2 regions of the Amycolatopsis sp. NPDC021455 genome follow, and region 1 is predicted to be linked to the other one. Evidence: riboswitches for the same ligand, from Rfam matches in the RefSeq annotation. Region 1 holds a riboswitch; the other holds the start of a gene.
What was found. Region 1 has a riboswitch for thiamine pyrophosphate ahead of thiC (phosphomethylpyrimidine synthase ThiC). Riboswitches for the same ligand answer to the same signal wherever they lie in the genome.

Region 1 (3,399 bases):
GTCACCGGTCCCGGTAATGCCGTTGCACGCCCCGGACGGCTGCTCCACGATCAGGTGATGCCGAACCTGCTCGCCTTCATCCCGGCCGCGTTCCTCATCGCGATGGTTCCCGGCCCGGCGACCGTCATGCTGATCAAGCAGGCCGCCCGCGGGTCGAAGCGCAACGCCTTCGCGACGATCGCCGGGATCGAAGCAGGGGTCGCGTTCTGGGGGCTCGCCGCGGTGTTCGGCCTGACCGCGCTGCTCGCCGCGTCGCAGACGGCGTACGACGTCCTGCGGTTCGCGGGCGCGCTCTTCCTGATCTACCTCGGCGTCAAGGCTCTGTTCTTCCGCGGCACGGGCGAGGAGAAGGAGATCCGGCCCGGCACGGGCTTCCGGTCCGGACTCGTCACCAACGTCGGCAACCCGAAGGCGGGCGTGTTCGCGCTGTCGTTCCTGCCGCAGTTCGTCCCGGCCCACGCCGGCACCGGCGCGCTGCTGGTCTGTGTCGTGGCTTGGATCGCCGTCGACATCGTCTGGTACTCGACGCTCGCGCTCCTGGTCACGCGGCTGGGGCAGTGGCTGCGTCGCGAGAGCGTCAAGAAATGGCTCGAGCGCACCTCGGGCGGGCTGCTGATCGGCTTCGGCGTCACCGTGGCCCTCGAGAGCTGAGTTCTCCAGCAGCGAACGGCCTTCCCGCCGATCCGGGCGCACACTTGTAGTACCTGCAACGGTGTAATCGAGGTGCCCATGGACGACGCGATGGACGCTTACTCGCGCGCGGTCAGCAGCGTCGCGAAGACCGTCACCCCGCACGTCGCCGGGGTGCAGCTCGGCCGGGGCAGCGGTTCGGCCGTCGTCTTCGCCGACGACGGCCACCTCCTCACCAACGCCCACGTCGTCAGCGACCACCGGCGCGGGGTCGCCACCTTCGCCGACGGGAGCGAGGTGCCGTTCGACGTCGTCGGTGCCGATCCGCTGTCCGACCTCGCCGTGCTGCGGGTTCGTGGCGAGACGCCGCCGGCCGCCGTGCTGGGCGATGCCGACCGGCTCGTCGTCGGGCAGCTCGTCGTGGCCGTCGGCAACCCGCTCGGCTTCTCCGGCACCGTCACCGCCGGGGTCGTCAGCGCGCTCGGCCGTGCCCTCCCGGTGCGGCAGGGACGCGCCACCCGCGTGATCGAGGACGTCATCCAGACCGACGCCGCGCTCAACCCGGGCAACTCCGGCGGCGCCCTCGCCGACTCCGCCGGCCGCGTCGTCGGCGTCAACACCGCCGTCGCCGGGATCGGCCTCGGGCTCGCCGTGCCGATCAACGCGACCACGCGGCGGATCATCGACACGCTCGTCGTCGAAGGCCGGGTGCGGCGCGCGTACCTCGGCGTCGTCGGCGTGCCCGCGCCGCTGCCGGACGACGTCGCCGAGCGCACCGGGCAGCGCGCCGGGCTGCGCGTGCACGAAGTCGTCTCCGGCGGCCCCGCGGACCGGGCGGGCCTCCGCGCGGGCGACCTCGTGCTGACGGTCGGGCGCACCCGCGTGTCGGACGCCCAGGGCATCCAGCGGCAGCTGTTCGCGGAAGTGATCGGCACCGCACTGCCGATCACCGTGCTGCGCAACGGCGCCATGGTCGACGTCTACGCCACACCCGCCGAACTGGTCGGGTGAGGTGAGCGGACTTGAGTCTGCGCCTCCGGCGTGGCATGGTCGGGGGCACAACACCAAAACCGCGGGAGCTCGCGCCATGGCGGGCTGAGAGGGTGACTTGCGTTTCGCAGGCGTCACCGACCGCATGAACCTGACCGGGTAATGCCGGCGTAGGGAGTGAAAGTCGTTGACGACGCTTGAGAACAATGCTGCCGTGAGCGTGACCACGGGCCCGATCACCGGCTCGCACAAGGTGTACCACCAGACCGAATCCGGGCTCCGCGTCCCCGCGCGCCGCATCGATCTGTCGAATGGCGAGCATTTCGACGTTTACGACACTTCGGGCCCGTACACGGATCCGGACGCCACCATCGACGTCCACAGTGGACTGCACCGGCTGCGGGCGGGCTGGGCCGACGGGCGTGAGCACAACACGCAGCTCGGCTGGGCGAAACAGGGCGTCATCACCCGCGAAATGGAGTACGTCGCCGCCCGCGAACGGGTTTCGCCGGAGTTCGTGCGCGACGAGGTCGCCCGCGGCCGCGCGGTGATCCCGGTGAACCGGAAGCACCCCGAGTCCGAGCCGATGATCATCGGCAAGAACTTCCTGGTGAAGATCAACGCCAACATGGGCAACTCGGCCGTCTGGTCCTCGGTGGAGGAAGAGGTCGACAAGATGGTGTGGGCCACCCGCTGGGGCGCCGACACGATCATGGACCTGTCCACCGGCAAGCGGATCCACGAGACGCGCGAGTGGATCATCCGCAACTCGCCGGTCCCGGTCGGCACTGTGCCGATCTACCAGGCGCTCGAAAAGGTCGACGGCGAACCGGAAAAGCTGTCGTGGGAGGTGTACCGCGACACCATCGTCGAGCAGTGCGAGCAGGGTGTCGACTACGTCACCGTGCACGCCGGCGTGCTGCTGCGCTACATCCCGCTGACCGCGCGACGCGTCACCGGGATCGTCAGCCGCGGCGGGTCGATCATGGCCGCGTGGTGCCTGGCGCACCACAAGGAGTCCTTTTTGTACACCCACTTCGAGGAACTCTGCGAGATCCTGCGGCAGTACGACGTCACGTTCTCCCTCGGCGACGGCCTGCGCCCCGGTTCGATCGCCGACGCCAACGACCGCGCCCAGTTCGCCGAGCTGGAGACCCTCGGCGAGCTGACGCACATCGCACGTTCGCACGACGTCCAGGTGATGATCGAAGGTCCCGGCCACGTGCCGATGCACAAGATCAAGGAGAACGTCGAACTCGAGGAAAAGCTCTGCGGCGAGGCGCCGTTCTACACCCTCGGTCCACTCGCGACGGACATCGCGCCGGCGTATGACCACATCACGTCGGCCATCGGCGCGGCGCAGATCGGCTGGTACGGCACGGCGATGCTGTGTTACGTCACGCCGAAGGAGCACCTCGGCCTGCCGAACCGCGACGACGTCAAGACCGGCGTGATCACGTACAAAATCGCCGCGCACGCCGCCGACCTGGCCAAGGGGCACAAGTACGCGCAGGAGTGGGACGACGAGCTGTCGAAGGCGCGCTTCGAGTTCCGCTGGAACGACCAGTTCAACCTCTCACTCGACCCCGACACGGCGCGGTCGTTCCACGACGAGACGCTGCCCGCCGAGCCGGCCAAGACCGCGCACTTCTGCTCCATGTGCGGGCCGAAGTTCTGCTCGATGCGGATCACGCAGGACGTCCGCAAGTACGCCGAGGAACACGGACTGTCCACTGTGGAAGCCATCGAAGCCGGTATGGCTTCGAAGTCGGCGGAGTT
Region 2 (3,399 bases), on a different contig from region 1:
CCGGCGGCCCCGACGACCCACCACTCGCCACCTCTCGGCCGCCGCACACCGCCGGAGCCGATCCTGGCGCCCTCTTTGCGCCGCCGTGCCAGCCCGCCGAGCACCAGCGCGGCGACCACGGCCGCGAACTGGATCAGCGACAGCGCCGCCGCGCCCGAGAGGTCCAGGAGGTCGACCGTCCGCAGGTAGATCTCGGTTTCCAGGGTCCGGTACCGGGCGCCGCCGAGGATCAGGACGACACCGAAACTGGTGGCGCAGAACAGGAACACCACGGCCGCGGCCGACGCGATGGCGGGCGCCAGCGCGGGCAGCGTCACCGACCGGAAGGCCCGCCACGGCGAGGCGCCCAGCGCGCGGGCGGCGTCGGCCGTCCGCGGATCCAGCCGCGCCCACAGCCCGGCGACGGTCCGCGCGACGACGGCGACGTTGAAGAAGGCGTTGGCCAGCACGATCGGCAGCACGCCGCCGTCCGGCCACAGCGCGCGGAACGCGAGCCCGACGACGACCGTCGGCAGCACGAACGGCACCAGCACCAGCGTCCGCGCCAAGCCGACGCCGGGCAGCCGCACCCGCGCGAGCAGGAACGCGACCGGCAGCCCGGCCAGCACCGCCACGGCCGTCGACGCGGCCGCCGTCGCGACGGTGAACCAGGCCAGCTGCCAGGTCCGCGGGTCGCCGAGCACGACGTCGAGTCCGCCGGCGGCGAACCCGCGGCCGACGATCGCCACCACCGGCCAGGCGAAGAAGACGACCAGGAAGCCGATCGGTGCGAGGCCGAGCAGCGCCAGGCCGAGCCCGCGGGCAGTCCGCGGCGGGGCCAGGACTGCTGCTTTTCGGGGGTTCCGGGTGGCGGAGCCCCCGGCCCGGGGCGGAGGCCCGGATGTCACTGCAGGAGCGTGCGCCATTCGTCGATCCACTTCTCGCGTCCGGCCTGCACCTGGTCCGGCGGCAGCGTCTGCGGCTTCTGCGGCAGCGGCGCCACCTGCGCCCAGCCCGCGGGCAGGTCGACGCCCTGGCGCGCCGGGTAGACGTACATGTTGGCCGCGACGGTCGCCTGGAACTGCTGCGAGAGCAGGAAGTCGACGACCTTGCGCGCGTTCTCGGCCTGCTTGCCGTTCGCCAGCACGCCGGCGTACTCGACCTGCCGGTAGCAGGTGTCGAGCAGCGCCTTCGTGCGCGGCTTGCCGTCGTCGCCGACCTCGGCGGCCGGTGAGGACGCGTACGAGACGACGATCGGGCGCGGCCCCTTGCCGGACGAGCCGGAGAACTGCTTGGTGTAGGCCTCTTCCCAGCCGCTGACCACCTTGACGCCGTTGGCCTTGAGCTTGGCCCAGTAGTCCTTCCAGCCGCTGTCGCCGAACTTCGCGATGGTGCCGAGCAGGAAGGCGAGCCCGGGCGACGCCGTCGCCGGGTCCTCGGCGACCAGCAGGTCCTTGTACTTCGGGTCGGCCAGGTCGTCGTAGGTCGACGGCGCCGGGATCCCCTTGGCGGTGAAGTAGTTCGTGTCGACGTTGACGCAGACGTCGCCGACGTCGACCGCGGAGAGCCGGTGCTCGGGGTCGACGGCGTAGCGCTGCGGCCCGCGGTCGGCCTCCGGGCTGGTGTAGGGCTCGAAGACGCCCTCGGTGAGCGCGCGGGAAGCGAAGGTGGAGTCGACACCGTAGGCGACGTCGCCGATCGGGTTGGCCTTCGTCAGCACGAGCTTGTTGGTCAGCGATCCGGCGTCGCCCTGCTTGAGCACGGAGATCTTGATGCCGGACTGCCGCTGGAACGCGTCGAGCACGTCCTGCGGCGCCAGGAAGGAATCGTGCGTGACGAGGGTGACGGTGGGCGTCTGCTGCGAGCCACCGTCACCGCTCGACAGCGAGCATCCCGCGGCGACGGCGCCGACGACGGCGATGGCCGTCGCAGCCCTGCGTTTCATCTACCCTCCTGCACTTCGCCGGACGAGGAGGTCGAGCCCTCCCATCGCCGGCATGATCCGGTCAGGTGCGAACGGTCGCGGGTGACCCGCCTCTCAGCCCGGCTCACCGGACTCCCGTGGCAAAGGTGCAGCGTAGTCGAGGACGGACGACCATGGAGACATGACGGAAATCTTGAGCGACTCCGAGGCCGACGGACGGTTGGGTGCCGGTTGGACGCGTTCCGGATCGGTGATCTCCCGGGAGGTGGAGCTGGCGAGCTTCCCGCAGGCGATCGAAGTGGTGAACCGGGTGGCGGAACTCGCCGAGGCCGCCGACCACCACCCGGACATCGACATCCGCTGGCGCACGCTGACCTTCCGGCTCAGCACCCACTCGGCGGGCGGCCTGACGGAGAAGGACTTTTCTTTGGCGGCCCAGATCGACTCGGTCATCTCGGGACTGTGATCTCGGTAACGCTGAGTGCACTTTTCCGGGGGTTTGACGTCTCTCGGTTACCGGAATCTTCGGGAGGGAGACAAGACATGACCCAGGCAATCGTGGTCGGAACGGCGGCGTTCGCATCGATGGTGGCGGCGGCCGGCGGTGTGCTCTGGTTCACCGCCCGCAACCGCCGTCACCTGGACGGTTGAGAGTTCGATCACAGAGGCTAACGCCGGGCATGATCGGCGCGCTGTTCCTGCGGAAGCATCGGTTTCACCCTGTGAGGAACACCCGTGAACAGCACTCTCACCGCCGCCCAGCGCGCCTGGATCAACGCTCTTGCCCCCGCGGTGGTGTTGATCGCCATCGCCCTGCCGGGCCTGCTCGGCTGACAGCGACGCCGCCGCCCCGCTTCAGGGCAGCGGCGTTTTCGTCATCACCCGACCCGGATCCGGTCGGGCGGCGGAAAGGCCGCCGGTGGCTCGTCACCGGTAGACCAGTACTCCAGGCAGGACAGGTGCCCCTCCTCGGCGAAAACGATGAGCCCGCCACCGGGCACGTCGGCTTCGACCGCGACCGGGGCGTCGGCGACCACCGCGACCGGCAGGGTCCGGTCGACTTCCAGATTGATGCTCGGGCAACCGCAGCCGCAGCGACCGGTCACCCGGGCCGTGGCGGCCTGCGCCCGCAGCTCCACCGCACCGGGGAAGTCCGCCGCGAGCAGCGTGTCCAGTGTCGTCCGTTGTGTCCAGTGTCGTCCGTTCGTTCGGCGTGAGCGGACGGGTCGAAGCGTCGCCCACGATCAGTAGCGGGACATGTTCGGGATCGTCTTCTCGGCGAGCCCGATGAGATCCTCGACCTTCGCCACGTCGGCCGTCACGTCCTCGGCGGTCACCGCGGGCGCCTCGGAAGAACGGTAGGCGACTTCGTTGCGCCGGGCCCGCATCCGGTTGAAGGGACGCAGAAGCGACCCGAGCGGCGGATCGAGCTGCGCGAGGACCGCTTCGTAGACGGTTACGTGGCCACCACGGCTCGTCGCACGCAGGCCTTGGTT

Region 2: another riboswitch for thiamine pyrophosphate. It lies ahead of AB0G28_RS29555 (thiamine ABC transporter substrate-binding protein); the one in region 1 lies ahead of thiC (phosphomethylpyrimidine synthase ThiC).

The regions. Positions count from the first base shown of each region.
Region 1 is NZ_JBFACT010000075.1:18,260-21,658, forward strand. It holds gene AB0G28_RS42370 (LysE family translocator) at 58-651, shown strand; gene AB0G28_RS42375 (trypsin-like peptidase domain-containing protein) at 730-1,641, shown strand; TPP riboswitch at 1,693-1,814, shown strand; gene thiC (phosphomethylpyrimidine synthase ThiC) at 1,808-3,399, shown strand, end outside.
Region 2 is NZ_JBFACT010000032.1:81,879-85,277, forward strand. It holds gene AB0G28_RS29550 (iron ABC transporter permease) at 1-782, opposite strand, end outside; gene AB0G28_RS29555 (thiamine ABC transporter substrate-binding protein) at 884-1,924, opposite strand; TPP riboswitch at 1,947-2,052, opposite strand; gene AB0G28_RS29560 (4a-hydroxytetrahydrobiopterin dehydratase) at 2,085-2,369, shown strand; gene AB0G28_RS29565 (hypothetical protein) at 2,782-3,042, opposite strand; gene AB0G28_RS29570 (hypothetical protein) at 3,148-3,399, opposite strand, start outside.